One region of the Amycolatopsis sp. cmx-11-51 genome, then DNA from elsewhere that is predicted to be linked to it. Evidence: riboswitches for the same ligand, from Rfam matches in the RefSeq annotation. Region 1 holds a riboswitch; each other region holds the start of a gene.
What was found. Region 1 has a riboswitch for S-adenosylmethionine ahead of thrC (threonine synthase). Riboswitches for the same ligand answer to the same signal wherever they lie in the genome.

Region 1 (10,407 bases):
CCCACAACGGGCACAAATGGGCGGCACAGTGGTGGACGCAGGGCGAAGAACCCGGCGCGGGCGGCCAATGGGGCGTCTGGCGCGACAACGGCACCTGCTGAGCCCGGGCCCGGGCCGGTGAGTATTCTCCGATCCTCACTGGCCCGGTCCCTCTTCCTCCTAAGCTTTGCGGCATGGGGCGCAAACGGCCATCGGCACCTGGTCGCCCCCTGGTTTTCGTAATTCCGTTCTTGACTCTCTGGCTGGCGGCGGGCTGCGGGACGGCGATGCCCGTCCTCTCACAGCGGCCGTCCGGGATTCGAGTCCGTGAAGAAGGCCGGTTCTTCCTCCGACGGCACATCCCCTGGGGAGACATCTCGAAGTTCATCATGATCTCGAAGGCTGAAGACCTCGGGCCGAACTTCCTCACGGGTGCCGACGAAATTCCAAGGCATGGGGAAGGAATCGCCCTTCGCCTCCGGCTCGGGAACCAGCGAGGAGAATCCCGGTTTCTACTGGCAGCCGAATCAGGAGTTCGACGCCACCGTCGCCGCCCTCCGGACCGCCTTGGCCGCTCGCCGGGCCGCGAACGGCTGACCGAGCGCTACGGTGGCTCCATGGCCACTGATCTCGAACTCGTTCGCACTCTTTCCTTACGCGAAAACGGACTCGCGACCGTCTCGACGGTCCGCGCGGACGGCACCGTGCACTCGTCGGTGGTGAACGCCGGGGTGATCGAAGACCCGGTCACGAAAGCACCCGGGGTCGGTTTCGTCGCCGTGGGCGGGGCGCAGAAACTAGACCTTTTCCGCCGGGCGGGCCACGCCACGATCACCTTCCGCCGCGGCTGGGAATGGGCAGCGGTCCAGGGCACCGTCCACCTCATCGGCCCGGACGACCCGGACCCGGACTTCGACCCGAGCGGACTCCCCGGGCTGCTGCGCGAGGTGTTCGTCGCGGCGACCGGGACCCACGACGACTGGGACGAGTACGACCGTGTGATGGCCGCCGAACGCCGCGTGGCCGTCTTCGTCACGGCGAACCGCATCAGCGGGAATCGCTGACACGAAAAAGGCTGCCCGGTAACGCTCCGGGCGGCCTTTCGCGAGTAGTACCTACTTCTTCTTGCCGCTGTCCTCGGTGGACAATGCGGCGACGAAGGCCTCCTGCGGAACCTCGACCCGGCCGACGGTCTTCATCCGCTTCTTGCCTTCCTTCTGCTTTTCCAGCAGCTTGCGCTTACGCGAGATGTCACCGCCGTAGCACTTCGCGAGCACGTCCTTGCGGATCGCGCGAATGGTCTCGCGGGCGATGATGCGGGCCCCGATGGCGGCCTGGATCGGCACCTCGAAGTTCTGCCGCGGGATCAGCTCCCGGAGCCGGTTCACCATGCGGTTGCCGTAGTTGTAGGCGTCGTCCTTGTGCACGATCGCGGAGAACGCGTCGACACCCTCGCCCTGAAGCAGGATGTCCACCTTGACCAGGTCCGCCGCCTGCGAGCCCGCCTCTTCGTAGTCCAGCGACGCGTAGCCGCGCGTACGCGACTTCAGCGTGTCGAAGAAGTCGAAGATGATCTCACCCAGCGGCAGGTTGTACCGCAGTTCGACCCGGTCCTCGGACAGGTAATCCATGCCGAGCAGGGAACCGCGCTTGTTCTGGCACAGTTCCATGATCGTGCCGATGAACTCCGACGGCGCCAGGATGCTCACCTTGCTGACCGGCTCGAGCACCTTGTCGATCTTGTTCCCGGTCGGCCAGTCCGACGGGTTGGTCACGTGGATTTCCTTGCCGTCGTCGAGGACGACGTCGTAGACCACGTTGGGCGCGGTGGAGATCAGGTCGAGGCCGAACTCGCGCTCCAGCCGGTCGCGCGTGATCTCCAGGTGCAGCAGGCCGAGGAAACCGCAGCGGAAGCCGAAGCCGAGCGCGACGGACGTCTCCGGCTCGTAGTCCAGCGCGGCGTCGTTGAGCTGAAGCTTGTCCAGCGCCTCACGCAGCTCGGGGTAGTCCGAACCGTCCACCGGATACAGGCCGGAGTAGACCATCGGCTTCGGCTCGCGGTAGCCCGCGAGGGCCTCCTTCGCACCGTTGCGCTCGGAGGTCACGGTGTCGCCGACCTTGGACTGACGGACGTCCTTCACGCCGGTGATCAGGTAGCCGACCTCGCCGACACCGAGCCCCTTGCTGACCTTGGGCTCGGGCGAGATGATCCCGACCTCGAGGAGTTCGTGGGTGGCGCCGGTGGACATCATCTTGATCCGCTCGCGCGGGGTGATCTTGCCGTCGACGACCCTGATGTAGGTCACGACACCCCGGTAGGTGTCATACACCGAGTCGAAGATCATCGCCCTTGCCGGAGCGTCCGCGTCGCCCTGCGGGGCGGGCACCTGCTTCACGACCGCGTCGAGGAGCTCCCCGACCCCGACGCCGGTCTTCGCGGACACCCGCAGCACGTCCGACGGCTCGCAGCCGATGATGTGGGCGATCTCCGCGGCGTACTTGTCCGGGTCGGCGGACGGCAGGTCGATCTTGTTGAGCACCGGGATGACCTGGAGGTTGTTCTCCAGCGCGAGGTACAGGTTCGCGAGTGTCTGCGCCTCGATCCCCTGCGCGGCGTCGACCAGCAGAACCGCCCCTTCACACGCTTCGAGCGCGCGAGAGACCTCGTAGGTGAAGTCGACGTGGCCGGGGGTGTCGATCATGTGCAGGACGTGGTCCTGACCGTCGACCTTCCAGGGCAGGCGCACGTTCTGCGCCTTGATGGTGATCCCGCGTTCCCGCTCGATGTCCATCCGGTCGAGGTACTGAGCCCGCATGGCCCGTTCCTCGACCACGCCGGTGAGCTGCAGCATCCGGTCGGCCAGGGTCGACTTGCCGTGGTCGATGTGCGCGATGATGCAGAAGTTCCGGATGAGCTCCGGGGGCGTGAAGGTCGTGTCGGCGAACGTCGTCAACGGGTTTCCTCGCGAAGGTCGGGGTGTGCCAGCTCTATGGTCCCATGCCGCTCCGGGTGCGAGTGGGGGTCATCCCCGATGCGGCCTGTGTCACGCTGTGGTGCCCTCGAAGTATGAGTAATTCACTGACCCAGATGCTCGAGAACACGTTCGGCCATCCCAGGGGACTGCTCGGCCGGTTCGGTGGCCTGGCGATGGCGCACGGCAACGCTGCCACCGAACTTCGCGTCGTCGGACTGGCGTCGATCGAGTCCGGCGAAACAGCCCTCATCGTGGGCCCTGGCCCCGGTGTCGGCCTGGAGGCCGCGGCCGAACACGCGGGCCGGGTGATCGGCGTCGACCCGTCCCCCGAGATGCTCGCCCGCTCCCGCCGCCGGTGCGGCGACAAGGTCGAGCTGCGGCGCGGCACCGCGGACTCCACGGGTGAGCCGGACGAAGGTGTCGACGTGATCCTGACCGTCAACAACGTGCAGCTGTGGGAGAACCGGGCGGCCGGGTTCGACGAACTGTTCCGCGTGCTGCGGCCGGGCGGCAGGCTGCTGCTCTCCGCGCACGAGAAGTGGCTGCCGGTGTCCCGGCACGAGCTGGCCGACGAAGCGGCCGCGGCCGGCTTCACCGACTTACAGACCTGGACCTGGGACCCGCCGGGCTTCGGCGCCTCACTCGCCGCTCAGCTCCGCGCGGTCAAACCCGCCGCTTAGCGCGGGTCGGTGCGCAACGGATGCCCCCGCGGTACCTCGACCAGCACGATCCTGGTGCCGTCCGGATCCGCGATCCACGCTTCGTCCAGACCCCAGGGTTCACGACGCGCTCCGCGGACGGGTTCCAACCCCTTCGCGGCGAGTTCCTCGAGCGCCGCGGGCAGGTCCCGGACCTGGAGCCACAAGCCGACGTCGGGGGTCGGGCCGGTCTTCCCGGTACCGACGATCTCGATCGACCCGTTCCCGGCGAAGAACACCGTCCCGCCGGGGAACTCTTTGTCGATCGCCAGGCCAAGAGTGTCCCGATAGAACGCCGTCGACACGTCGAGGTCCTCCGGGTGGATCAGCACCCTGCTGCTCAGCACGTCCATGGATCAATCCCTACCGGATGGGTTCAGGCCATCGCAATCGCGGCGATGCCCGCCAGCACCACCGCCGACCCGGCCAGCCTGCGGGCGGCGTTCGACTCACCCAGGACCAGCCAGGCGGCCAGGCCGCCCAAAACGATGCTCAGCTCCCGCGCGGGTGCGACGAGGCTCACCGGGGCGATCTGGAGGGCGTAGAGGATCAGCAGGTAGGCGACCGGCGAGAGCAGGCCGACGATGAAGACTTCGCGCTTGTGCTCACGCCAGAGCCACGAGACCTCTTCGCGGTCCTTCAGCGCGTACGGCGTCATGAGCAGGCTCTGCACGATCGCGCCGGTTCCGAAGTAGACGATCAGCGGGACACCGAGACCGGTGACCGAATGCGCGTCCCACAGCGTGTAGGCGGCGATCGTGAGCCCGGTCAGGAGCCCGTACCCCACGCCTTTGCGGCGAGCGACACGGTCCGCGGCGTCGGCGTGGGCAGGTGCTCGCCCGGTACCGATGACCAGCACCCCGGCGACCACGAGGAACGCGCCCACCAGCCCGAGTGGCCCCGGCCGCTCACCGAGCAGCACGACGGCCGCGAGCACCGAGATCAACGGCCCGGTACCGCGGGCGACGGGATACACGACGGACAGATCCCCGACTGCGTAACCCCGCTGGAGGACGACCCCGTAAGTGACGTGGAACACGGCGGTGACCGCGGCCGCGAGCAGCCACGTCCACTGTGGACGTTGCGGCTCCACGGCCAGTGAGACCGCCATGGCGGGAGCGAGTAGGACCGCGGAGAGGCTGTAGTAGGCCCAGACGAACCGGGCTCCGCCGCGACGGATTCGTTTGGCGGCCAGGTTCCAGCCCGCGTGGATGACGGCGGCGGTGATGACGAGGGACAGGGCGGTGACGTTCACTACGGACCTTTCATGTTTTCCGCGCACACGGAAAACATCGGTCCTCCAGGCTTTTGTCCCGTCAGATGAACGGTGGCGCCTCCAGCCCCGCCGATGGTGCCGCTCGGACCTGTCCCACCTGCCCTGATTGTGTGTTTCGCTGAACGGGCAGGCGACGGAACCCTAGGCACTACGCTCATCACCGTACCCCGAACACTCGTCCGGAGGCGGCCGCGATCCACCCTCGGACGACTGTTAAGCTTGCCCCTTCATCGCTGTGTGGCATTCCGTCATGGAGGAAACCCGCGCCGCTTTCACGAGCGCGCAGGGCCGGTCACAGCGCGGCGGTGAAACCACCGAGAGATTCAAGAGGAGCGCCCCCGTGGCCAACATCAAGTCGCAGATCAAGCGCATCACCACCAACGAGAAGGCGCGTCAGCGCAACCAGGCGATCCGGTCCTCGGTGAAGACCGCGATCCGCAAGTTCCGCGAGGCCGCCGACTCCGGCGACAAGGCCAAGGCGCTGGAACTGCAGAAAGACGCGGCCAAGAAGCTGGACAAGGCCGTGACCAAGGGCGTTCTCCACGCCAACCAGGCCGCCAACAAGAAGTCCTCGCTCGCGAAGCGCGCGAACTCTCTCTGATCGGCTTTCGAAGGGCCCCGGCGACGCGAGTCGCCGGGGCCCTTCGCCATGTTCAGCGGCTTGTGCCGTGGGCGGCGACGACTTCCAGGATGGCGCGTTCCAGTGCGTACTCCGGGTCTGCCGCGACACCCTTGACTTCGGCATTGAGCCGGGCGACGACCCGCATCGCGGTGGCGAGACCGTCCTGCCCCCAGCCGCGGGCCTGCCCCTGCGCCTTGCGCACCTTCCACGGCGGCATCCCCAGCTCACCCGCCATCTGGTTCGGGTTCCCGCGACCGGCGCCGGACACCCGCGCGATCGTCCGGACGGCGTCGGCGAGAGCGTCCGCGACCAGCACGTACGGAACACCCAGCTGCATCGCCCAGCGCAGCGACTCCAAAGCCGCCGCCATGTCCCCGGCGACGGCCTTCTCGGCGACAGCGAACCCGTTCACGTCCGCGCGGCCCCGGTGGTAGCGGCGGACCGCCTGCTCGTCGACCGTTCCCCCGGCGTCCGCGACGAGCTGTGTCGCGGCCGACGACAATTCGCGCAGATCCGAGCCGACGGCGTCGATCAACGCGAGCACGGCGGCACCGTCGATTTTCCCGCCGACCCGGCGGACCTCGTTACGGACAAAGGATTCCCGCTCGGCGGGCTTGGTCAGTTTCGGGCACTCGACGACCTCCGCCCCGGCCTTCTTCAAGGCCGCGGGAAGCGCCTTCGCAGCCTTGCTCCGACCGCCTCCGCTGTGCACGACGACGAGCACGATGCCGTCGGCGGGCGCCTTGACGTAAGCCATCACCCCGTCGGCGAGCTCCTGCGAGATGTCATGCGCGGATTCGAGGACGATCACCCTGTCCTCGGCGAACAGCGAGGGGCTGACCATCTCCGCGAGCGCGGGGACTGTGAGGTCCGACACCCTGATCCGGGTGAGGTCCGCCGTCGGATCGGCCGCTTTGGCCGCGTCCGAAGCGCCGCGGACGGCGCGTTCGATCAGCAGCTCTTCCTCACCGAGAACCAGGACCAGCGGCGATGGGGCGGAAGCTTGCGTCGTCACGGTGACGATCCTGCCACTCCTCCTCTCGTGTGCTTTGTCCGGTGATGTGTTCCGGGCACGGTGGCCCCACGCGAGGCCCATGTCGTACGGTGTTGGCGAGGCGACGCGATGACACGCGTGCCGACAATCGAATACCGCTCATCCAGAGGGGCAGAGGGAACGGCCCGATGAAGCCCCGGCAACCGGCGTCAGCCTGTCATCCCGCGATCGCGGGATAGCTGACGAACACGGTGCCAATTCCGGCCCGCCACGGCGGGGCAGATGAGGAAGGACCTCGCGATGACCGCAACCCTCGGCACGACCTCCACCACCAAGACCCCGGATCTCGGACCCGCCGTCGAACTGGTGTCGAAGGAAGAGGGACACCGGCAGCCGCTCGCCCCCGAGTTCGTTTCCGCGGAGGACTTCTCGCCGCTCGAGGTCGCCTACGACTTCGGCCGCGTGCGCCGCGAGGACATCGAAGCCGGGCCGAAAAACATCTGGCGCTACAAGAAGCTCCTTCCCGTTCCCTCGAACGTCGAAGAAATCCCCAACACCGAACCCGGCGCCACCCGGCTCATCCAGGCCGACAGGCTCGCGAAGGCGTTGGGCGTCAAGAAGGTCTGGGTCAAGGACGACACCGGCAACCCGACCCACTCGTTCAAGGACCGCGTGGTCGCCGTCGCGCTGGCCGCCGCACGCGAGTTCGGGTTCGACGTGCTCGCCTGTCCGTCGACCGGTAACCTGGCCAACGCGGTCGCCGCCGCGGCCGCCCGCGCCGGCTGGCGGTCGGTCGTGCTGATCCCGAAGACCCTCGAGCGCGCCAAGATCCTCACCACCGCCGTGTACGACGGTGACCTGATCGCGGTCGACGGCAACTACGACGATGTGAACCGGCTCGCCACCCAGCTCGCCGCCGAGCAGGAAAGCTGGGCGTTCGTCAACGTGAACGTCCGGCCCTACTACTCGGAAGGCTCCAAGACACTGGCCTTCGAGGTCGCCGAGCAGCTCGGCTGGCGGCTTCCCTCTCAGATCGTGGTGCCGATCGCCTCCGGTTCCCAGCTCACCAAGGTGGACAAGGGTTTCCGCGAGTTCGGACAGCTCGGCCTCGTCGACGAAACGCCGTACAAGGTGTTCGGCGCGCAGGCCACCGGCTGCTCCCCCGTCTCGGCGGCGTTCCGCGCGGGCCGCGACGTCGTCCAGCCGGTCAAGCCGGACACGATCGCCCGGTCGCTGGCGATCGGCAACCCGGCCGACGGCCCGTATGTCCTCGACGTGGTCAAGCGCACCGGTGGCTCGATCGAAGACGTCAGCGACGAAGAGGTCGTCGAAGGTATCCGGCTGCTCGCCCGCACCGAAGGCGTCTTCACCGAGACCGCCGGTGGGGTCACCGTGGCGACGGCCAAGAAGCTCATCGAGACCGGCAAACTCAACCCGGACGAGGAGATCGTCCTGCTGATCACCGGTGACGGCCTCAAGACGCTCGACGCCGTCGAGGACAAAATCGGCCCGAAAGCGACCGTCAGCGCGTCGGCCGACGCGGTCCGCGAGGCACTCGGCATCTGAGTTCCCGCCGGCCCGCCTCAAGAACGAGGCGGGCCGCGGGGCTCACCCCTGCGCACCAAGGCGAGGCCTCGCGCGTCGGCGACGACCGCGGTGTCGCCGTCCGTGTCCGTTCTGGCGATCGAGGCACCGACAGCCGTCAGGTTGTCCAAAGTGGACTTGTTCGGGTGACCATAGGTGTTTCCGGCACCGACACTCACCAACGCGGCCCGTGGCGCGACGGCGTTGAGGAAATCCGGTGCCGTGTAACGGCTTCCGTGGTGCGGAACCTTCAGGATCTCGGCACGCAGATCGGTTCCCTCGGCCATCAGGTCCGCCTGCGCGGCGAGTTCGACGTCGCCGGTCAGCAGTAACCGGCCCGCCGGCGTCCCGGCCCGCAGGACGACGGAGCCGTTGTTGATCACCGTGCCATCTTGTTCGAGGACCGATCGTCGAGTGACATACCGCGGCCCGAGTACCTCTAGCGACAGCCCCGGCCAGTCCAGCCGTTGCCCGATCCCCAGTTCCAGCAAGGGAATTCCACGACGCGCGGTCTCGTCGGCGACCTTCCGCCACGCCCACGCGGGAGCCCGGCCCGGGCCGACGGCGACCGCACCGACCGACCTGCCCTCGAAAACGGATTCGAGACCGCCGATGTGGTCGGCGTGCAGATGGCTCAGCACGATCAACGGCACACGGTCCACCCCGAGCCTGCTCAGGCATTCGTCGACCGGTCCCGGTTCCGGCCCGGTGTCGACCAGGACCGCCCTCCCCGGCTCGGCCGTGGCGAGGACGACGGCGTCGCCCTGTCCGACATCGCAGGTGACAGCGCTCCACGAAGCCGGTGGCCACGCCGGGGCCAGCACCCGCACCGGCACGAAGACGAGGAGTCCGCCCGCCAAGGCGACCGCCAGCAGGATCCTGGTGTGACGCAGCCGGACGGTGACGAGCAGGACGACGAGCAGACCGGCTGCCAAAAGCCCGCCCCACCAGCCATCCGGCCAGTCCACGACCGCTCCCGGCGCGCGAGCGCCGTGGCGGGCAACGGTGATGAGCCAACTCGCCTCGGGTTCGGTCAGCCGGACCAACAGCCTGCCCGCCGACGGCCACCACGGTCCGACGACGGTGGCGAGCACGCCGAACACGGTGGCCGGGGCGACCACCGGGGCGGCGAGCACATTGGTCACCACCGAGACGAGACTGACCGCTCCCGCCATACCCGCGATGACCGGTGCCGTCATTACGAACGCGGCCAGCGGGACGGCCAGTCCCTCGGCGTAGCCGGACGGCACACCGCGGGCGACCAGCCACTCGGCCCACCGCGGGGCCAACAGGACCAGCCCCGCCGTGGCCAGCACCGAAAGGGCGAATCCAAAGTCGGCGGCCATCGCGGGATCGGCCACGACGAGCCCCGCCACCGCGAAGGCCATCGCGGGCAGCGCCGACCCCTTGCGCCCCAGGGCGAGCGCCAGCAACCCGACCGCCCCCATCACCCCGGCGCGGAGCACGCTGGGCGCGGGCCCGGCGAGGACCACGAAACCGGCGAGCCCCGCGGCGGCCGCGGCGGCGGACGTCCGCGGCCCGACCCGGAGCGCCCTCAGCAGAAGAAGGATCGAGCCGCAGACGATCGCCACATTCCCACCGCTCACGGCCATCAGATGGGACATGCCGGAGTCCGTGAACTCACGTTCGACCCTCGGGGACAACGTGCTCGTGTCCCCCACGACCAGTCCGGGCACGAGACCGGCCTGTTCCTCCGGGAGGACGGCGCACAGGCCCCGGAGCCCGGTGCGCAGCGATTCCGCGGCTCGCTGCCACCAGGGCGCCGGCCCGAGGGCTGACGGCGGTCCGCGCACCGAGAGGACCGCGACCGTGAGTTCGGCACCCTTGGCAGGCGCGAGCCGCCCGGAGGCGGTGACCTGCTGCCCGGGCAGCAGGTCCGCCCATCCCTCCGCGGGAGCGAGCAGGAGGATCCGGCCTGCCGAATCCACCGCCCGCTCATCGGCCACCACGGCGTCCACCGTCGCGGCGACGACCACCAGGCGGGTGCCTGCCTGGCGATCGGCGTATCCGGCGCCGCGGACCGGACGTGGCCGCTCGGTGACCACCACCCTCATGGTGGCCTCACTCCCCCGTACGGCGGCGGCACGGAGGTCGTCATGCTCGGCGGCCCGGATCCGCAGCGCCACCGGGCCCGCGGTGAGCACGCCGAGGACCGCCAGCGCACCCAGGCCCGCCACCCACCGGGACGCCTTCCGGTGGGCACGGACTCCGGCGGCGATCGCGAGCACCACGGCGGCCGCACCGCAGAGCATCGTGAT
Region 2 (10,407 bases), on a different contig from region 1:
GGCGTCGACCAGGTAAGCGACCGGGACCAGGCCGCGGGCGACACCGTCACGATGGCGCTGGGCGGCCTGCCGCAGGTACTCGGGGATGGCGGCGATCCGCCCGAGATGCGCCTCCGCCTGCGCGTCCGTCCCGACCGACATCATCGGCAGCACGGTGAGCACCTCGGCGGCGGGCGAGATGAACAGGTCGCTGACGGTGAACTCGACGAACCGCGAGTCCAGCAGCGCGATCTTCGCCCGAGCTACCGCGATCAGGACGTCACGGGTGGTCTTCTCCTCCGCGCTCAATCCGTCGGTGCCGATGGCCTCGGCCCGCTCCACGAAACCGGACAGTTTCGCGCGGAAGGCGTCTCCCGCGGCCTCGCTGAGATCGGTGAGTCCGGACGATTCCGGACGAAAGCCCTGCAAAGCGGGCGTGACCGGCTCGGCGTCGAAGAGGGCTTCGACGAACTCGTCGGCGAGGGCGGAGACTTCGCTCATGTTTCTTCCCCAGTGATCGGTGGAGGCGGTATCCCCGACCCTAATGGAGACCACGTCCTACCGAAGCCGGGTTTTGCGGCACCCGGACGGCCTCTCCCGCGGTGCCGGGGCCGAGGCGGTAGCGTTCCCGGACGTGGCCGTGACCGATCCCGTGGATACCCGCCTGCTCGCCGCCCTCGCGGAGCTGGGCAAGGCGGCCGTGCACGAACTCGCGGCGAAGGTCGGCATGGACCCGCGTGAGGTCGCATACCGCCTGGTCGCCCTCTCGGGAAGCGGGTTGCCGCTGCTCGTGGGCGTGGAAAGTGACCCGAACGGGCTACGCGCCGCCATCGCCGCCTCTCCGCCTTCCTGGGCACAGCAGCAGCCCCAGCAGCGTCCGCCTGCTCAGGGGTCCGTCCAGGGCACCCCATCAGGGCCGTACAACGTCCAGGGGACGCCTTCGGGTCCGTACAACGTGCACGGAACGCCTTCGGGCCGCTACCCCGGCCCGCCGTCCGCCCCGGTGCGCCAGCCGATGGCACCGATGGCGCCGCCCCAGCAGCGTCCGCCCGCCCCGCCGCAGCAGTTCGCGCCCCCGATGGCGCCCGCCGACCCGGTGATGAGCACGTGGGGCGTCCCGCAGACCGCGTCCTGGGCTCGCGGCGACGAACAGCAAGTCACGCCGCGGCAGGTGCCGGAGGGCAAGAAGGGCCGGACCGGCGACGTCATGGAGACCCACGGCCTGGAGGGCGAGCAGCTCGCCGTCCAGCTGCTCGAGGTCCAGGACCCGGCGGACTACCTGTTCAGCGCGGCAGGCTACTCGCTGGAGGCCGGGGAACGGTCGGTCGTGGTGCACACCGAGATCACCAACCGCGGGAACACCCCGTTCGTCTCACTGCCGGACAACTACCTCGAACTGCTCACCGCGGACGGCAAGCCGATCACGAAGGCACCGGTCTCCCTGACCTCGCGGCCGCCGCACAAGATCGGCGTCCGGCCGGGCGAGACCCTCGGCGGTCACACCGTCTACGTGCTGCCGGACGCCACCCGGGTGGTCGCCGTGCGCTGGTCGCCCCGGCCGGAACCCGACGAGCGCACGCTGACCTGGTCGATCGACGACTAGTTCTCGTCCTGCAGGATGCGCAGCGCGTTGGCCAGGTCGTCCGGGTACTCCGACTCGAACTCGACCCAGCGCCCGTCGGACGGATGCGCGAAGCCGAGCGTCTTCGCGTGCAGCCACTGCCGGGAAAGCCCGAGTTTGCGCGCCAGCACCGGGTCCGCGCCGTAGGTCAGGTCGCCGACACACGGGTGCTTGAGCGCCGAGAAGTGCACGCGGATCTGGTGCGTGCGGCCGGTCTCCAGTTTGATCTGGGCCAGCGAAGCGGCGCGGAAGGCCTCGACGACCTCGTAGTGCGTGACGCTGGGCCGTCCGCCCTGTACGACGGCGAACTTGTAGTCGTGCCGGGGGTGCCGGTCGATCGGCGCGTCGATGGTGCCGCGCGTCGGATCCGGGTGACCCTGGACGATGGCGTGGTAGCCCTTGTCGACGGTGCGTTCCTTGAACGCCCGCTTCAGCACGGTGTACGCGTGCTCGCTCTTGGCCACGACCATCACGCCGGTGGTGCCTGCGTCCAGCCGGTGCACGACACCCTGGCGTTCGGCCGCGCCCGAGGTCGCGATCCGCAGTCCGGTGGCGGCGAGCCCGCCGACGACGGTCGGCCCGGTCCAGCCGGGGCTCGGATGCACGGCGACGCCGACCGGCTTCGAGATCACCACGATGTCATCGTCGTCGTGCAGGATCTTCATGCCGTCGACGTGTTCCGCGACGACCTCGATGGGCGAAGCCGGATCGGGAAGGGTCACTTCGAGCAGTCCACCGGCGGCCAGCCGGTCCGACTTCCCGGCGGGCCTGCCGTCGAGCAGGATCTCGCCGGATTCGGCCAGTTCCGCCACGACCGTGCGGGAAAGTCCCAGTAGTTTCGCCAGACCCGCGTCGACACGCATTCCGTCGAGCCCGTCGGGAACGGGCAGCATACGCGCGCTCATTCGGTTGCCGCTTTCTTCTTGTCCTTTGTAGACGATCCGTCGTAGTCCTTGCCTAGCAAGGAAAGAGTCACGATGAGCACTCCGCCGACGCAGATCGCGGAGTCGGCGACGTTGAAGATCGCCCAGCCCTGCCCGTTCGGCGCGAACGCGGAGATCATGTCGACCACGTGGCCCTGCAGCGGGCCCGGCGCGCGGAAGATCCGGTCGGTCAGGTTGCCGAGCGCGCCCGCCAGCACGAGGCCGAGGCCGATCGCCCAGCCGACCGAGCGCAGCCGCCGCGCCAGCCAGCTGATGGCGACCACGACCGCGGCCGCGACCAGCGCGAGCACCCAGGTCAGCCCGGTCGCCATCGAGAAGGCGGCGCCGGGGTTGCGCACGAGCTGGAAGTACACCAGCCCGCCGAGGAACTCGACCGGCTGCTTGCCCTCCAGCGTGGACACGGCGATCTGCTTGGTGAGGAGGTCGATCCCCCACAGCACCGCGGCGACGACGAACACCACGGCGACGCGCTTCTTGGGCAGCGGCGGCGACGGTGGCGCGGTTTCGGGCTCAGTACTCACTCACCCATTGTCCACTGAGCGTGCTCAGGTCTCCTCGGCGGCCGTCTTCGGCCTGCTCAGCAGCGCCGTGAACGCCCCGGCCAGCGCGACCAGCGACGACAGCACCAACGCGAGCTGTCCTTGGGCGAGCACCACCGCGCAGAGCACGAACGCCGCGGCCACGACCAGCACCAGCACGCTGCGGTCCAGCCAGGCGAGCAGGATCAGCCCCAGTGTCAGCAGGACCGCGCTCCGCGCGTCGCCGTCCATGTCGAGTTCCCAGTAGCCGACCAGATCCGCCAGCACGATGGCGACCAGGCCGCCGAGGGCGATCGCGAGGATCCTCCACCACCGCACGGGCTTCGTCCGCCAGGCATAGAACAGCACCGTGCCGAGGTAGACCGCGAGCACGGCGAACAGCCAGTTGTCCAGCCGGCTCATGCCGACGACCGAGACGGCGGACGCGGCCTCCCGGCTCATCTCCACGCCGTACAGGTTCTGGTAGTAACCCTGTTCGCCGCGGGGCGGGTAGCCCATCCAGCCCCCGGAGCGGCGCGGATCCCCGGCCAGCGCCACCACGATCAGCTGTGCGAATCCCAGCAACGCCAGCGGAAACCAGTAACGCGGTCGCTCGTTCCCCATGCGGGGTGAGGGTAGTGGGTCAGGCGCAGAACGGGGGCAGCTCCCGCGGATCGTTCTCCGGCACCCAGCGGCCCTCCGGCTTCTCGTACTGCCAGCGGGCGCCGCGGGCGACGATCTGACGCAGCGCCAGGACGACCCGGTCCACATGTTCGGTGGTGCTGCCGAGGCCAAGGCTGACCCGGACGGCCTGCTGGCCGGTCGAACCGGCGGCGGAGATCAGCCGCTTGGTGGCGACGTGCGCGCAGAACGCGCCGTCCCGCACGCCGATGCCGTACTCCGCGGACAGGACCGCGGCGAGCCAGCCCGGTTCGAAGCCGTCGACGACGAAGCTGAGCGTGCCGACCCGGTCGACCGGTGCGTCGAACAGCCGCAGTTCGGCGAAACCGGGGATGGCGGCGAGCCCACGCCGCAGCCGCGTCAGCAGTTCGTCTTCGTGGGCGACGATCGCGTCCCAGTTCCCGGAAAGCGTCTCGCAGGCGACACCGAGCGCGTAGACGCCGACGGTGTTGGGGGAACCGGCTTCGTGCCGCTCGGCGCCGGCGTTCCAGACCACGCCGAAGTCTTCGGAGTCGCGGGTGACGAGCTTCGTCGCGCCGCCACCGGCGAGGTACGGCTGGGCGGCACGCAGCCAGTCGGCGCGGCCGATCAGCGCACCGGCACCGAAAGGCGCGTACAGCTTGTGGCCAGACAGCGCGATGTAGTCGACGTCCAGTTTGCGCACGGAGATCTTGCGGTGCGGCGCGAGCTGCGCGGCGTCGAGCGCGATCCGGGCGCCATGCCGTCGCGCGACGGCGGCGATCTCCTTGACCGGCAACAGTTCCCCGGTCACGTTGGACGCGCCGGTGATGACGACCAGCCGCGGGCCCTGCGGGCAGTCGGCGAGCGCTTCGTCCACCGCGGACACCGCGGCGAGGCGGGTGCGGGGCGTCTCGATCCGGCGGACGTTCGGACCCTTCCACGGCAGCAGCGCGGCGTGGTGGTCGGTGTCGAACACGACGACCGACGTGTGCTTCGGCAGGCTGCGCGCGAGAAGGTTGAAGGAATCGGTGGTGTTGCGGGTGAACACGACGGTGTCGGTCGACCGCGCGTCGACGAAGTTCCGCAGGATTCCCCGCGTGCGCTCGTAAAGCTTGGTGGAGACCTGCGACGCGAATCCGGCGCCGCGGTGGACGCTGGCGTACCAGGGCAGGAATTCGTCGACCGCGTCACGCACCTTGTCCAGACAGGGAGCGCTCGCCGCGTGATCGAGGTTGGCGTACCCGATGTCGCCCCCGGTGACCAGCGGGACCCGCAGATCGGCGCACGCGACCGTCGGGATTTCGTGTGTGACAACGGTTTCCGCGACAGTGGCGGGGGTGCTGGTGCGTTCGAGAGCGAGTGTCATCGTCATCCTCCGGGCCAGGGGATCCCGACGAGGATCCCGCGCTTGCCCGTCGCACCACGCGACGAGCCAGGTCCTCACCCGGGGCACCCCACCGCGGAAGGAGGGTTGCCGGCCAGCTAGCCGGGGCTTGACGCTGACACTCGTGACCTACGAACGAAGTTAGCCGATGCACCGGCGATCAAGCCACCCCTTGCCCGCATGGTGAGACGCCGGTCACGCATTCCGCAACCGAGGAGAACCCCCGCAATTAGTCCTCTAGTTGCGGTAGTTGCGCGCGCAATTACCGCAACTAGAGGACTGATTGCGGGAGGTCAGACGCGGAATCGGCCGGGCAGGGGAATGGTCGAACGGGACGAGACCTCGGTCGCCGTACCCGAGTACTGATCGGTGCCCGCGGTGAACTGCCAGCCGCCGAAGATCTTGCGGTCGACGGCCTCGCCGTGGGCGTCGGCGACCTTGGTCGAGAGCTCGTCGTAGGACACGCCGTTCCAGTTGCCAGCGCCGACACCGAAGTCGCGCGAGTCGCCACCCTTGACGGTGGCTGTGGGCAGGGTCCACAGGGTGAAGTGCACGTGGGCGCCGGTACTGCGGCCACCACAGGGCAGCGCGTTTCCGGTCAGGCCGAGGGCGTCGCCCGGGACGACCCGCTGGCCGTCGGTGACCGAAATGTCCTCCATGTGGTAGTACCCGGTCCGCCAGCCACTCGCGTGGTCGATGGTCACCCAGTCGCCCCCGTCGCAGTGCTGAACTCGGACGGTGCCCGCCAGCGGCGCACGCACGGTCTTGTTCCCAGGACTGAAGTCGATGGCGTTTTTCACGCCGGAGGTGCCGTTGTCCGAGTGAATTCCCGCCGAGTAGACCGACTGACCCGTGTCGAACGGCAATCCGAACGCGGGAAACGCGCCGGCCGCGGAGGCTACCGGAGCGGAGAGAACCACCCCGACGAGTGCAGCCGCAGCCCCCAGAACGGCGAACCGTGCAGGAAGTTTCGTCACCTTGCGTACTCCTTAACCCGTGACACTCACCCATTCGATGGAGTCAATTGCGGGAAAGGTAGTCCAAAGGGGGACGAAGAGGAAGAAGTTTCTGAGATCAACCGACGAACAGCTGGTGCCGGTTCGTGACCTATTGGCCGGATTCGCCCTTCCACCTGGCGAGGCGACCGGCCCGGTCGACGGCACGGAGCCGTCGTTCGGCCGCGTCACGCGCGTCGGAGGTGGTCACGACGAGTAACTGATCGCGTTCCTGGAGCCGGGTGTTCTTGTTCGGCGTGAAGCCGGTGCCGTCCCGGACGAGCAGGCTGATCGTCGCCCCGACCGGAAGCCGCAGTTCGGCCAGGTAGACGCCGTGCATCTTCGACCCGGAGTTGATCCGGACCTGCAGGAGTTCGGCACCCATCTCATCGAGTGGCGCGGAGTCGACGTCGATTTCGTGCGCTTCGGTGTGCTGAGCCAGCCCGAGCACTCTCGCGAGCGGGGTCAGCGTCGCCCCCTGAAGCAGGGTCAGCACGATGACCAGCACGAACACCGCGTCGACCAGCTCCTGCGCGCCGGGCACGCCGGACGACAGCGGGATCAGTGCGAGCACGATCGGGACCGCCCCGCGTAACCCCGCCCAGGACAGGAACACCTGTTCTCGCCACGGGATCTTGAACGGCAGTGCCGACAGCACCACTGACAGCGGCCGGGCGAGCAACAGCACGACCGCGCCCGCGACCAGGCCCTGGACCAGGCTCTCGAAGATCCTGCTCGGCGATGCGAACAGGCCGAGCAGCACGAACAGCCCGATCTGCGCGAGCCAGCCGAGCCCTTCGGCGAAGGACAGTGTGTCCGACCGGTGCGGCAGCTTCGAATTCCCCAGCACCAGGGCGGCGACGTAGGTGGCGAGCAGGCCCGACGCGTGAGCCAGCTGCCCACTCGAGTACGCCACGACGCAGACCGCGACCGTGGCCAGCGGATACAGACCGGTGGCGGGAAGCGCCGCCCGGCGCAGCGCGAACGCCCCGCCCCAGCCGAAGGCCAAGCCGATCACCAGCCCGGCGCCGAGTTCGTAGACGACCAGCAGCGGCAGCGACCAGTCAACGGTCGTGCCCTCGGCGAGGACGACGACGGCGATGTAGGCCGGGGCGTCGTTGATCCCCGACTCGATCTCCAGCGCACCGACGAGCCGCTTCCCGATCCCCGCCGATCTCAGCACCGAGAAGACCGCGGCGGCGTCGGTCGACGCGAGCACCGCGCCCCACAGCAACGCCATCCGCCAATCCAGGCCCAGCAACCAATGCAGGGCCGCGCCGGTGACCGCGATACTCACCACGACGGCCACTGTGGACAGTGCGATTCCAATGCCCAGCGAGGGTTTCACGGCCGTCCACCGGGTGGTGAGACCACCTTCGGACAGGATCATCACCAGTGCGGCGAGGCCGAGCGACTGGGTGAGTTCAGGGTTGTCGTACTGGATGCCGAACCCGGCTTCGCCGAGCAGGACCCCCATCCCCAGGTAGAGCAGCAGCGAGGGAAGGCCGACCTTGATCGACACCCGGACGGCGATCACGGCGACGAGGAGAACCGCGCCACCGGTACCCAAGATGAACGGGAGCTGTTCCATGTCGCCTCCCGTCCGGCCGCCGTGAGGCCTCCAGAATAGTGAGGCGGTGATCGTCACACCTTCGTGCACCGCTCGACGGCGAGCCGAACGGACTGTGTTACAGACTGTCCTTTACGGACTCCGCAGGGCCATCAGGTCGACACCTAGTTCCGCGAAGGGTTTCGCCGCCGCGGGCAGGACCTTCACCGCTCGGTTGCCCTCACGCGACAACCAGCCGGCACTCACTCCGTGGGACAGTAACGCCGCGGGGACCCGGCCCGCCAAATGATCACGGCGGACTGTCCAATCCAGACAGTCGCGGAGCATCGGACGGCGGCTATCGGCGATCTCCACCCCGAGTGTGCCGAGCACGTCGCGCCCGCGACCGGTCAACGTCAGGCCGTCGGCCTCGTCGATCAGCCCGGCGGCGAGCATCCCGTCCCGCAGCGCGACCCCGACCGTCCCGGCGAGGTGGTCGTAGCAGGTCCGGGCGAACTCGAGCCGCTTCACCCGGACCGACGACCGCAGCCCCTTCACCGGGCGGTGTTCGGCGTGCTGCGCCAAATGCTCGATCAGCTCCGCCACCCGGGGATCGGCGATCCGGACGTAGCTGTGCCGCCCCTGTTTGACCCGGACGACGAACCCGGCCTCGGTCAGCTTCGTCACGTGCTCGCTCGCCGTCGACGCGGCCACTTCGGCCGCTCCGGCCAGCTCGGTCACCGTCCAGGCACGCCCGTCGAGCAGCGCGAGGCACATCGACGCGCGGCTCGGATCGGCGAGCACGGCCGCGACCTCGGCCAAGGCGATCGTTTCCATGCGCTCACCGTAGAAGACCCACAGTTCGGCACGGACCGAAATATCAGCCCGCCAGGAACCTCGCCGCCAGCTGGACCGCGGGTTCGGAGTCGTTGGCGCCTTCGAGCATGACGGCGAACGCGACGTCTCCCCGGTAGCCGACGAACCAGCCGTTGGCGTCGGCACCCGAGCCGAACTGCGCGGTCCCGGTCTTGCCGAAGACGTTTCCGCTGCCCTTCAACGCCTTCGCGGTCCCCGTCGTGCAGACCTCGCGCATCATCGCCCGGACCTGGTTCAGCACCCCGGCAGGCGGGGCCTGGTAGCCGGCGTTGACGTTGGTCTCCAATCCCTGCCACAGCTTCGGCACCACCGGTTTCCCCGTCGCGACCGTGGCGGCCATGAGCGCCGCGCCCAACGGGCTGACCTGCACCTTTCCCTGTCCGATCCCGGCCTCGACTTGCTCGTCGGCGCTACTCGACGGTTCGACCTTCCCGGTTTCGGTGGCCAGTCCCGGGATCTCGAAGTCGGCGTTGAGGCCTAGCTGGCTCGCGGCCTTCGCGAGGCCGTCGGCAGGCAGTTGCCCGGCGAGCCGCCCGAAGGTCGTGTTGCACGATGCGGCGAACGCCGTCTTCAGCGAAACAGTCCCCAGGTCGAAACCGTTTTCGTTCATGAGTGTGCGGGTCCGGATCTGCTCACTCCCAGGGCAGGCCATCGGCGAGTCGGCGGAGACCCCGCCCTGCTGCAGCGCCGCGGTCGCCGTGGCGATCTTGAACGCCGAACCCGGTGCGTACAGGCCGCTGAGCGCTTTCGGCTGGTTGCCCGCCGCCGCGTTCTGAGCGACCGCCAGCAGGTCACCGCTGGTTTTCATCGCGACGATGATCGCCGAACCTTGAAGGCCGTCGACAGCCTTCTGCGCGGCACTCTGGGACGCCACGCTCAAGGTCGAGACCAGCGGCTGGCCGGCTTCTTCGGCCTGGCCGAAGAGTGTTTCGACCGGTTTGCCGGAAGCGTCGACGCGCGACACGGTGACGGTGGCCGGGGTCCCGGTTCCGCCGTTCTGCTCGGACGCGACCTTGGACAGCGCCCCCTGCAGGATCGGCGCGACACCCGCCGCGTCACCGCCGACGAGAGCCTTGCCCTCCCTGTCGGCCACGACCGGCTTGGCCGAAACGGGCGCGACGGAGAGCCACTGACCGGCTTCGAGTTTCGGGTGGATCACCGACATCGCCCAGCGAACCACCCATTTCCCGGCGTTGCGGACCAGGTCCAGCTTGCCCTCGTACTTCCAGACGCTGTTGCCCGTGAAGGTCCAGGAGGCGTGGAAGGTGGCCGACGTGCTGGTCGCCTCCCCCGGCGTCGTCGGGACCTCGCCGAGGGCCGCTTCGACCGCCGTCGGGGTGAGCGCGCCGCGCGCCGCGGACAGCGCCGCGGTGGCCGCCGGCGGGTCATCGACCGGGGCGGTGTTCAGGTCGCCGGCCTCGAACTGCCGCAGGAACCGGGCGGCGACCCGCGCCGGGCTCTCCTGCGCTGTCCCGGTGGGCTCCCCCGGGCCACCGGTGGCGGCGGGCGCCTGATCCTCCTTGACCAACAGCACCACCGCGGCCACCACGATGGCGACGACCGCCAGCGCGGCGCCGATCAGGATCCCTCTTTTCCGGCCAGGACTCATGGACTCGTTCTCCCCCAGTGCGGCACGTCCTTCACGCGCTCCGGGTCAGCCTGCCGATTTCCTCCGCGCAAGGCCGTTTCCCAGCGAGAAAGCGACGGTTCCGAATCCGTTTCGTGATCCCGGTGGTCCAGACCGCGTTCTGGATGAGATGAACGGGACTTTCATGGCAAATTTGCCATGAAAGTCCCGTTCATCTCACTCTCGGAGTCAGGCTTTGGCGACCGCCACGGTCACCTTGGTTCCCTCCCCGACCGTCCCGGCCGAGCCGTCGGCGACGGTACCGTAGGCCA
Region 3 (10,407 bases), on a different contig from region 1:
GCCGCTGATGATCCATGATCGAGAGGCTCACGACGACGTCCTTCGGATCCTTGAGGAAGAGGGGGCGCCCGAGCAAGTCGTCTTCCACTGTTTCTCGGGGGATGAAAAGGTCGCTCGCCGCTGCATCGATGCTGGATACGTGCTTTCGTTCGCCGGCACGGTCAGTTTTCGCAACGCCCGAGGCCTCCATGAGGCGGCACGGATCGTTCCGGCGGACCAGTACCTCGTCGAAACGGACGCGCCGTTTCTGACCCCCCATCCGTTCCGTGGACGACCGAACGAGCCCTACTGCGCCGCCTACACCGTTCGTCACCTGGCCTCGTTCAGGGGCGAGGCGGTGCACGAGGTGGCCGAATCGGTACGAGTGACCGCTGAGCGGGTCTTCCGTTTGCCGACAGTCACCCCCAGTTGAACGGATTGCAACATTAGTGATCAGCAATGGGCCACTCTGATGAGTGACCAACGTCACGACACTCCGAGGGGTGTTTGCGCAACCCGACGAGGTTCGTTACTGTCCCGTGATCGTGCCGGTCGGTATCCGCTCATGCGGTTTCCGGCTGTTACGCCCACAGTCACGTCAGTGCACGTCGGGGAAGCGGAACCAGGAGCGGTACAGCCTGGAACTGTGACGATGGCGCTGGCTGCGGGTGTCGGACTTCTAGAGGTGTGCCGAAGTGCGCATCGAGACGAAGGACGTTGTGGAGCAGTAGTCGAGCTCCTTGACGTCTTGGGAAAGGGAACGACCCAGTGACTGGTAGCAGTAGGCAGGATGCCTCGCGCCTCGGCGCGGAGACGAACACCTTCGCTTCCGCCGGTTCGGTTGCCGTGCTCGACCGCGACACTCACTACGGCGAGCTGGACTACTCTGATGACCCGCGCATCACGCACCAGGACATCCTGGCCGCGCTCGGTCCCGACGCCGACACCTTGATGGCCGAGATCGACGTCGACGTCGACGAGCTGATCCGCCTCATCAGCGCCGAGACCACCATGCTGCCGCCGATCGTCATTCCGGACGAAGTGGCCGAGGACCGCACCGCGGGCGCGCCGATGAAGGCCGCGACCAAGGACGAGGTCATCTCGAGCGCGACCCGCGTCTGGAAGAAGCGGTTCCTCAAGGGAACCGTCATGGCGGTACTGCTCACCCTCGGCGGTGGCGGCGCGGCCGCGATCGCGATGAACAAGAGCGTCACGCTCGACATCGATGGTCAGCAGCAGACCGTTCACAGTTTCGGCGACACGGTCGGCGAAGTCCTTGAAGACGCCGGTCTTTCGGTCGGCGCGCACGACTCTCTCTCGCCCTCGCCTCAGGCCGCGGTGGGCGACGGCGGCGTCATCAAGCTGGAGCGTGGCCGCAAGCTCAATCTGGTCGTCGATGGCGTATCGCAGGAATCCTGGGTTCGCGCGACCAACCTCAGCGAAGCCCTGAACCAGCTCGGCCGTTCCGATCTCGCGAAGTCCGGTACCTGGACTTCGATGCCGCAGAACGGTGAACTTCCGCTCGAGGGCGCCACCGTCGAGGTCAAGACCCTCAAGAACGTCACCGTCTATGACGGCGCGAACGAACCGCGCAAGGTTCAAACCAACTCGGTCACCACCAAGGAATTCCTCGGTGAGCTGCGGATGACCCTCGGCCCGGACGATGAGGCCATCGGTGGTCTCGACGTCAAGCTGGTCGACGGTGCCGAGGTCCACGTCAGCCGGACCGGCGTCACCATGGTCAAACAGAACGAGGAAATCGCACCGCCCGAACAGAAGGTCGACGACCCGGAGCTCGAAAAGGGCAAGACCAAGGTCGAAGACCCGGGTACCCCGGGCCAGAAGACCGTGACCTACAAGGTCACCAAGCGCAATGGCAAAGAGGTCGGCCGCGAGAAGGTCTCGGAAGAGGTCATCACCGAGGCCAAGCCTAAGATCGTCAAGGTCGGTACGAAGAAGCCCGCCGATCCGGTCATCGGTGACGCCGGCGCCTGGGACCGCATCGCGCAGTGCGAGTCGACCGGTAACTGGGCCGCCAACACCGGCAACGGCTACTACGGTGGCCTGCAGTTCAACAAGAGCACCTGGGATGCCTACGGTGGCTCGCAGTACGCCGCTTACCCGCACCAGGCCAGCAAGGCCCAGCAGATCGCTGTCGCTGAGAAGCTCCGCGACAGCCGCGGTGGCTACGGCGCCTGGCCGCACTGTGGCAAGAAGGCCTGACCGCCAGATCGTTCTCCCTCCCCCCTGAAGGTCATCGTGTGGGTTTTCTAACTGCCCACAAGGTGGCCTTCAGGCCGTCTTGGGCAGCTGAGGCTGTGTAGCGCCGAATCTCGGCCGCCGTGACCACCAGCGCGGAGACCTTAGGTGGGTCGCGGCCCTAGATCGTTCAGCGGCGGTCTCTGCTCGCACGCTGCTGTCGTCGCGGTGCTGGCTTTGCTGGCTCTCATTCCGTGTTTGGCCGGTCGTGGGTTGGTCCGTCGGCTTCTCGGTGGGCTTCGCGGGCTGCGGCCGCTCAGCGACCGGCTCCTGCCTCTGCCGAGGCAAAGGGATATCCGGGCCGGCTTCCGCAACGCCGACGATTTCTGTGAAAGCGTCGCCGCGTCTCTCCGCCGGAGTGCGGGTGTCGGCTTCTCCGTTCGGGACCGGATGCGCGAGTGGGACTAGAAGCGCGTTCAGGCGGGCGCCTGTCTCGGGATCGAGGTCGCCGCGCATGTCCCAACGGCCAGTGCGTTTCTGACGCAACCAGAACTCGCTTCGCCGGGTCTTCGGGTTGGGGTCCTCGGTGTCGTTCCCATCTGGGTTGAGACGTGCGAGCACGTCGGTTCCAGCCATCGTCACGTCGCGCGGTCTCGCGACGCTGGCGAGATCGACCAGGTCCCTCTCGGCGTCGAGTCGGACGTTCGCGGCGATGTGCTCTGGGAGTCTCCGCAGAACCGTGACGATTCGGTCGATGCTGCCCTCGGCCAATGCGCCTGTGACGGCCGCGGCTCCGGTCAAAGGCGCGACGGGTGGAGTCGAGGTCCCGTCGCGCGCGCGTCTCGAGTTGAGTGCGAGTGCTCGAGCCGTCACCTTCTTCGCTTCGGCTCGGGGAACCCGGGCCACGTGCTCGTAGAAGACGGCGATCGAGTTGTATCCGAAGAGGTCTCGGACACCGCGTGACTCGATCTCGGCCAGGATCTGGCCGACTTCGGCGACCAGGCGTCGCCCTTCGCGTAGCCGTGTCTGCAACTCGTCGAGAAGCAGATCGGCGTCACCTTCCGGCAGATTCAGCGGGAAGGCCTTGGGAATGTTTGTGCTGGTCATCCCTCGATTGTCGAGGTTGAGTCGAACGAATGCACGGTATCGATCGGGTGCACGTTGATCACGCTCCGGCGATGTGAACCTGCACCGATCACCCTGGCGTATGACACGGGTCAGCTGGGAGAATCCGTGAGGATGGCGCGAGCGAGTTGCGGCCAAGCGGAGGCTGGCGCTGTCCTCGGGGCCGACTGGGGCTGGGGTGGTCGTCCACCGGCCAATCGCGGCTTACGAAGGCTGGCTACGATCGTCGAGTGACTGAATTGCTCGGGCCTGCGGAGATCAGGGCGCTGGCGGCCGAGCTGGACGTACGGCCGACCAAGAAGCTCGGCCAGAATTTCGTGCACGATCCCAACACGGTGCGCCGGATCGTCGACATTTCGGCAGTCGGCGAAGGTGACGTCGTGCTGGAAGTCGGGCCGGGGCTTGGCTCGCTGACACTCGGGCTGCTCGCGACCGGTGCCGAGGTCGTCGCGGTCGAAATAGACCCCGTACTGGCCGGGCGGCTCCCGAACACCGTGGCCGAACGCGGTGGGGCCGAAAGGCTGACGGTTGTCGGAGCGGACGCTCTACGGATCACGGTGGACGACCTGCCTCAACGGCCGACGGCGCTCGTCGCGAATCTGCCGTACAACGTCGCCGTTCCTGTTGTGCTGCATCTGCTCGCCGAGCTGCCCTCGTTGACCAGTGGTCTCGTAATGGTCCAGACCGAAGTCGCCGACCGGATGGCGGCCGGCCCTGGCAGTCGGACTTACGGAGTGCCCAGCGTCAAGCTCGCGTGGTACGGGAAGACACGTAAGGTCGCCGCGGTACCTCGCTCGGTGTTCTGGCCTGTTCCGAACGTGGATTCAGCCCTCGTCGCTTTCGAGCGAGGCGAAGTGGTGTCGTCCGTGGAGAGGAAGCGGCTGTTCGCCGTGGTCGATGCCGCTTTCTCGCAGCGGCGAAAAACGCTGCGGGCGGCTTTGGCGTCATGGGCCGGTTCCGCCGAACGTGCGGGGGAGTTGCTCGAAAAGGCGGGTATCGACCCCAAGACCCGCGGTGAACAGTTGGATGTTCACCAGTTCGCCCGTATCGCGGCAGCGACTGACTGATCGCCGTCGCAGGTGTGACCGGCGCCGCGCGGGCGAGTCTCGGCTGAGGTCAGCACGACAGCGTAAATCCTCTTCTCGATCCGTCTGGTCCAACCTGTCTTAGCAGGCAGCGGCCTGACGCGATCCTGAGACCTCAGCCGTGGTCTCAGGATGCGGACAGCAAATCCTGTATTATGGACACGACCAGACGTGTGATCTGCGCCTACGCGCTTGCTTTCATCTAGTGGGATCGGTTTTACTCAGTGAGCCATCCCGAGCGACTGAGAGACCTGGCTCGCCGAAGTCGCAGCAACCACCCTCAACAGGGCAGGTGCTACCGCCAGGACCGATGGAGGCTGTGCCTAATGAACAGGGTCACCCACCCGCTCCTGCTGACCAGGCGACGCGTCGTCGATGAAGGTCGCCGCACGGTAAGTGCGTGTCGACGCTCCACCGTTACTGCCTGAGTCTTTCCCTTACCTCTGAAGCCCGTCCGTTCTGGACGGTCACTCGGTGACGGTTGGCGCGCTCGAAAGAAGCAGCGCCCCCTTTGCATGGAGCCCTTCGTGATCACTGTCGAAAACCTGTCCAAGTCCTTTCCCCTCAACGGAAATCCCGTCGTCGCCCTGCGCGATGTCAGCGTGGACATCCAAGCAGGCTCGTTGTTCGGAGTCGTCGGTCCGGCCGGCTCCGGCAAGTCGACCCTCGCTCGTTGCATCGGACTTCAGGAGCGCCCGGACCGGGGCGTGGTCCGCCTCGACGGCCTGAACACCGGGACCCTTGACGGCCGCCGCCTGCGGGAGATCCGTCGGCAGGTCGGTGTCGTGAGCACCAAGCCGGAGTTGCTCGCCGAGCGCACCATCGCCGGCAACATCGCGTCGCCGCTCGAACAGCTCGGCCTCGACGGGCCGCAGCGCCGTAACCGGGTCGGCAACCTGCTCGATCTGGTCGGACTCACCCCGCGAGCGGGGCAGCGGCCGGGTGATCTGACCGAGGGGCAGCTGCGCCGAGTGGCCATCGCCAAGGCTCTGGCAGCCGGGCCGTCCGTGCTCTTGGCTGACGACCCGACCGCCGGTGTGCAGCCCGAAGAGTCCGGCGCGGTCCTGACCGTGCTCGACCGCGCGCGCGCCGAGCTCGGAGTCACCGTGCTGCTCACCACTCCTGATGCCGGTGTGGTCCGCCGTGTCTGCGACGACGTCGCGGTTCTTGAGGCTGGGGCGATCATCGAACGTGGAACCGTGCTCGACCTGGTCTCCGACCCGACCAGCCGGACCGCGCAGGCGCTGCTGCCCTCGATCGAGACCGGACGGGCGCAGACGTCGAAGTACGACCGCGCGGTGGACGTCGTGCTTGTCGGTTTCGCATCGGTCGGTGCGCTGCTGCCTGAGGCCGCCGGTCGCTTCGACGTCGAACTCGCCACCATCGGGGGCGGCCTGACCCGGATCGGCGACACGCCGGTCGGCAGGTTCCGTCTCGGTGTGCGCGGTGAGCGCGCGGATGCCGCGCTCGCCTGGATCGCCGAACGCGGTGGCCACGTGACCCACCCGGTCCGCGGGCCGCAGGGCGTCGCTGCCTGACTCCTCCACGACCGGGCCGCTCAGGACGAAATCCGTCCAGGGCGGCCCTTTCGTGTCTGACTCGTCCTGTTCTCTTTTCTCCTGGTGGCAGCACAAGTGGAGCGGCCACGTAGGCTTGACTCGTGCTCGCCGTCGTACCGCCCCCAGTAACCGTCAGGGTTCCCGCCAAGGTCAACCTGCACCTGTCGGTCGGTGACGTACGCCCGGACGGCTACCACGAGCTGGTGACCGTTTTCCAGGCGCTTTCTCTCACTGACGAGGTGACCGTGGCGGTCACCGAGGACCCGGGCGTCGAGGTCTATGGCGAAGGAGAAGGTTCCGTACCGACCGGGGCCAACAACCTCGCGTGGAAGGCGGCGCAGGCGCTGGCGGCCCACGTCGGCAAGGCCGACGGCGAGTCCAAGGTCCGAGTGGTGCTTCGCAAAGGCATCCCCGTAGCCGGCGGGATGGCCGGGGGCAGCGCTGACGCGGCCGCGACCCTGGTGGGGCTCGCGTCACTTTGGAAGCTCGACATCTCCCGAGACGAACTGGCGGGTATCGCCGCCAAGCTCGGGAGCGATGTTCCTTTCGCCCTTTACGGTGGGACAGCGTTGGGTACCGGCCGAGGCGAGCAACTGGTGCCGGTGTTGTCGAGGCACACGTTCCATTGGGTTCTGGCGTTCGATCAGCGTGGTCTTTCGACCCCTCGGGTGTTCGGAGAACTGGACAGGTTGCGTGAAGAGGGCAGTCCGCCTCGGATCGGTTCGCATACTCCGGTGGTCGAGGCGCTGGCGTCCGGTGACCCGCGGCAGCTGGCACTGCTTCTCGGCAATGACCTGCAGGCGGCCGCCGTCTCGTTGCGTCCCGGGCTGCGTCGCACGTTGCGGGCGGGAGTCAACGCGGGTGCGCTCGCCGGCACCGTGTCCGGGTCTGGGCCGACCTGCGCTTTTCTGTGCGCGGATGCCCAGTCTGCAGTCGAGGTCGCCGCGGAGCTGTCCGGTGCGGGGGTCTGTCGCACGGTGCGTGTCGCACACGGGCCGGTTCCCGGCGCCAAGCTGGTAGGCGGAGACGATGCGCCGCGGCCGGCTCCGCCTCGAGTACACGCGTGAGGATGTCCGAAATGGACGTCGACTAATTCGTTGTGGTGCAAGCTTTTTGGAAAGGATCGGCTGAGGCATGGCCAACTTGGTCAACCTGGAGTCGGTGAGCAAGTCCTTCGGGGTGCGCCCGCTGCTCGACGGTGTTTCGCTCGGCGTTGCGGAGGGGCAGCGCATTGGCGTCGTCGGTCTCAACGGGGGCGGGAAGACGACGCTGCTGGAGGTCCTCGCGGGGATCAGCGAGCCGGATACGGGACGGGTGAGTCAAGTCCGTGGCTTGCGGATGGCCGTGGTCACCCAGCGAACCGAACTCCCGGTCGGCAGCACAGTCGGAGACGTCGTGCTGGAGCGCTACGGCGCCGAACATGAGTGGGCCGCTGACGCGCGGGTCAGGTCCATTATGGATGGTCTGGGGATCACTGCTCTCGGTGTCGAAACGTCGACGGCGAACCTGTCCGGTGGCGAACGCCGCCGTGTCGCATTGGCGGCGGCTCTCACCGGTGAACTCGACCTCGTGGTCCTCGACGAGCCTACCAACCATCTCGACGTCGAAGGTGTGCGCTGGCTCGCGGATCACCTGCTCAACCGCAGGATCGCGGTCGTGGTCGTCACCCACGACCGGTGGTTCCTCGACACGGTCGCGAGCGTGACCTGGGAGGTCTCCAACGGTCGCGTCGAGCAGTACGAAGGTGGGTACGCGGACTGGATCTTCGCCCGGGCCGAGCGGGCGAGGCTCGCGGCGACGGCCGAGGAGAAGCGGCAGAACCTGGCCCGCAAGGAGCTCGCGTGGCTGCGTCGCGGTCCGCAGGCCAGGACTTCGAAGCCGCGCTACCGCGTCGAGGCGGCGGAGGCACTGATCTCCGACGTGCCGGAGCCACGTGATTCAGTCGAGCTGCAGGCGTTCGCCCGCCGACGGCTGGGGAAAACCGTGCTGGAGGTCGAGGACGCAACTTTGACCGTCGGTGACCGCACTCTGCTCGATCACGTCACCTGGCGGATCGGGCCAGGCGATCGGATCGGCCTGGTCGGCGTCAACGGATCCGGCAAGACGACGCTGCTGAAGCTGCTCGACGGGGACAAAGAGCCCGAGACGGGGCGCCGTATCCAGGGGAAGACGGTCAGCCTCGCGCACCTACGGCAGGAGCTCGACGATCTGCCGGGTGATCTGCGCGTCCTGCAGGCGATCGAAGAGGTCTCCGGAAGGGTCGTATTCGGCAAACAGGAGCTCTCCGCGTCGCAGCTGGCCGAAAAGCTGGGGTTCCCCGCGTCCAGGCAGTGGACTCCGGTCGAAGACCTTTCCGGTGGTGAGCGGCGCCGCCTGCAGCTGTGCCGGCTTCTGATGGCCGAGCCCAACGTGCTGCTGCTCGACGAACCGACGAACGATCTCGATATCGACACTTTGCAGCAGCTGGAAGACCTGCTCGATTCGTGGCCGGGCAGCCTCGTCGTCGTTTCGCACGACCGGTACCTGGTGGAACGCGTTTGCGACACGATCGTCGCCTTGTTCGGGGACGGACACGTGACCCACCTCCCGGGCGGCATCGAGGAGTACCTCGACCGGCGGGTCAAGAGCCTGGAGCAGGCCGGTGCCGACCGGAAGTCGGGCAGCGGGCAGTCCTCCGAGCTCAAGAAGAGTGCCGCGGAGCAGCGGGCGGCACAGAAGGAACTGTCCCGCCTCGAGCGCAAGCTCGACCAGTTGCACGCCAAGGAAAAGAAGCTGCACGCGGCGCTGCTCGTGGCGGCGACCGACCCGACGAAGCTCATCGAGTTGAACACTGAACTGAAAGCCGTTGAAACGGAGAAGGAGGAGGTCGAGGCCCAGTGGCTCGAGACCTCCGAAGCGATCGAGTGAGTTCACTCGACGGCGAGCGGGTGTTCCAAGGGCGGACAGTACTGTGACGCGCATGAGTCGGTTCGTGGACACGCTCGTCGCCACCGCGGCGGGGCGAGGTCAGCAGCGAGGAATGGTCACGGGGGAGCCCAAGGAGCCGGTTCGGCGGACCTGGGCTGAGATTCACGAGCAGGCGAAGCGGGTCGCCGGGGGCCTGGTGCTCGCCGGGCTCGAGTCCGGCAAGGCGGTGGCGGTCCTGGCGGCGGCGCCGTCGCTGATCGCGCCGACGGTGCAGGCGGTGTGGCTCGCCGGTGGCAGCGTGACGATGCTGCACCAGCCCACCCAGCGCACCGACCTCGCCGAGTGGGCCGAGGACACCGTTCGCGTGCTGCGGATGATCGGGTCCGATCTGGTCCTGCTCGGTGAGCCGTTCGACCAGCTGGCGCCGGTGCTCACCGAGCACGGCATCGCCTTCCAGGTGATCACTGAGTTGCTCGAGGCCGAACCGCTGGCGGAGCCAGTTCCGACGGGCGAATCCGACACGGCGCTCCTACAGCTGACCAGTGGGTCGACGGCCGATCCGAAGGCCGTTCAGATCACCTACGGAAACCTGTATTCGAACGTCAAGGCGATGGTCGATCGCGCCGAGTTCGACTTTGACGTCGATGTGATGGTTTCGTGGTTGCCCACCTTCCACGACATGGGGATGGTCGGTTTCCTGACGGTCCCGATGACGTTCGGTGTCGAACTCGTCAAGATCACGCCGCTCGAGTTTTTGTCGGGCCCGTTGATCTGGCCGCAGCTGATCAGCAAGTACAACGGCACGACCACGGCCGCGCCGAACTTCGCCTACGCGATCGTGGGCAGGCGGATGGCTCGGGAAGAGGACGACAACACTTACGACCTCTCGAAGCTTCGGATCGCGCTGAACGGCGCCGAGCCGATCGATGAAACAGCGGTGCAGACCTTCGTCGAGGCGGGAGCGCGGTTCAAGATGCCTGCCGAATGCGTCTTTCCGGCGTATGGCATGGCGGAGGCGACTCTTGCGGTTTCGTTTGCTCCGCTGTTCACCGGACTGACGCTGGACGTCGTCGAAGCCGAGGCGCTAGAGGCGGACAACCGTGCGGTGCCGGTGCCCGAGGATGACCCGAGGCGCGGCACCGACGACGTCCGTTCCTTCGCGGTGCTCGGGCCGCCCCTCGACGGGCTCGAGGCCGAGATCGTCGATGACAAGGGCACTGTGCTCGGCGAGCGCCAGGTCGGAGAAATCCGTCTGCGCGGCGAGGCCGTGACGCCGGGGTACCTGACCATGGAGGGTCCGGTCGCGACACAGGACGAGAGCGGCTGGCTGCTCACCGGTGACCTCGGCTACCTGATCGACGGCATGATCGTGATCTGCGGTCGTCGTAAGGACGTCATCATCATGGGTGGCCGGAACCTGTACCCGACCGATATCGAACGGGCGGCGATGTCGGTCGAGGGGGTTCGAGCTGGGAACGCCGTGGCCGTGCGGATCGACGCGGGTAGCCGCCGGGAGCGGTTCGCCGTCGTCGTCGAATCGAAACTCGCCGGGG

Region 2: linked by a shared signal. The riboswitch ahead of ACM6LU_RS14135 (aminotransferase class V-fold PLP-dependent enzyme) and the one ahead of thrC (threonine synthase) in region 1 are both predicted to bind S-adenosylmethionine.
Region 3: linked by a shared signal. The riboswitch ahead of ACM6LU_RS22965 (methionine ABC transporter ATP-binding protein) and the one ahead of thrC (threonine synthase) in region 1 are both predicted to bind S-adenosylmethionine.

What each region holds. Positions count from the first base shown of each region.
Region 1 covers NZ_JADNQO010000009.1:87,513-97,919, forward strand. Annotated here, with positions in the region: gene ACM6LU_RS26875 (family 20 glycosylhydrolase) at 1-101, shown strand, start outside; gene ACM6LU_RS26880 (hypothetical protein) at 433-576, shown strand; gene ACM6LU_RS26885 (pyridoxamine 5'-phosphate oxidase) at 597-1,043, shown strand; gene lepA (translation elongation factor 4) at 1,095-2,933, opposite strand; gene ACM6LU_RS26895 (class I SAM-dependent methyltransferase) at 3,047-3,634, shown strand; gene ACM6LU_RS26900 (VOC family protein) at 3,631-4,005, opposite strand; gene ACM6LU_RS26905 (EamA family transporter) at 4,029-4,907, opposite strand; gene rpsT (30S ribosomal protein S20) at 5,269-5,529, shown strand; gene holA (DNA polymerase III subunit delta) at 5,582-6,565, opposite strand; SAM riboswitch class I at 6,701-6,833, shown strand; gene thrC (threonine synthase) at 6,845-8,110, shown strand; gene ACM6LU_RS26925 (ComEC/Rec2 family competence protein) at 8,128-10,407, opposite strand, start outside.
Region 2 covers NZ_JADNQO010000003.1:150,776-161,182, reverse strand. Annotated here, with positions in the region: gene ACM6LU_RS14160 (DUF885 domain-containing protein) at 1-480, opposite strand, end outside; gene ACM6LU_RS14155 (AsnC family protein) at 614-1,582, shown strand; gene ACM6LU_RS14150 (RluA family pseudouridine synthase) at 1,579-2,505, opposite strand; gene lspA (signal peptidase II) at 2,502-3,065, opposite strand; gene ACM6LU_RS14140 (hypothetical protein) at 3,090-3,686, opposite strand; gene ACM6LU_RS14135 (aminotransferase class V-fold PLP-dependent enzyme) at 3,706-5,070, opposite strand; SAM riboswitch class IV at 5,104-5,218, opposite strand; gene ACM6LU_RS14130 (M23 family metallopeptidase) at 5,382-6,065, opposite strand; gene ACM6LU_RS14125 (potassium/proton antiporter) at 6,196-7,674, opposite strand; gene ACM6LU_RS14120 (ArsR/SmtB family transcription factor) at 7,786-8,469, opposite strand; gene ACM6LU_RS14115 (penicillin-binding transpeptidase domain-containing protein) at 8,513-10,117, opposite strand; gene ileS (isoleucine--tRNA ligase) at 10,325-10,407, opposite strand, start outside.
Region 3 covers NZ_JADNQO010000006.1:255,629-266,035, forward strand. Annotated here, with positions in the region: gene ACM6LU_RS22945 (TatD family hydrolase) at 1-412, shown strand, start outside; gene ACM6LU_RS22950 (transglycosylase family protein) at 826-2,202, shown strand; gene ACM6LU_RS22955 (DUF222 domain-containing protein) at 2,272-3,285, opposite strand; gene rsmA (16S rRNA (adenine(1518)-N(6)/adenine(1519)-N(6))-dimethyltransferase RsmA) at 3,534-4,370, shown strand; SAM riboswitch class I at 4,615-4,705, shown strand; gene ACM6LU_RS22965 (methionine ABC transporter ATP-binding protein) at 4,916-5,926, shown strand; gene ACM6LU_RS22970 (4-(cytidine 5'-diphospho)-2-C-methyl-D-erythritol kinase) at 6,049-7,014, shown strand; gene ACM6LU_RS22975 (ATP-binding cassette domain-containing protein) at 7,082-8,854, shown strand; gene ACM6LU_RS22980 (fatty acyl-AMP ligase) at 8,907-10,407, shown strand, end outside.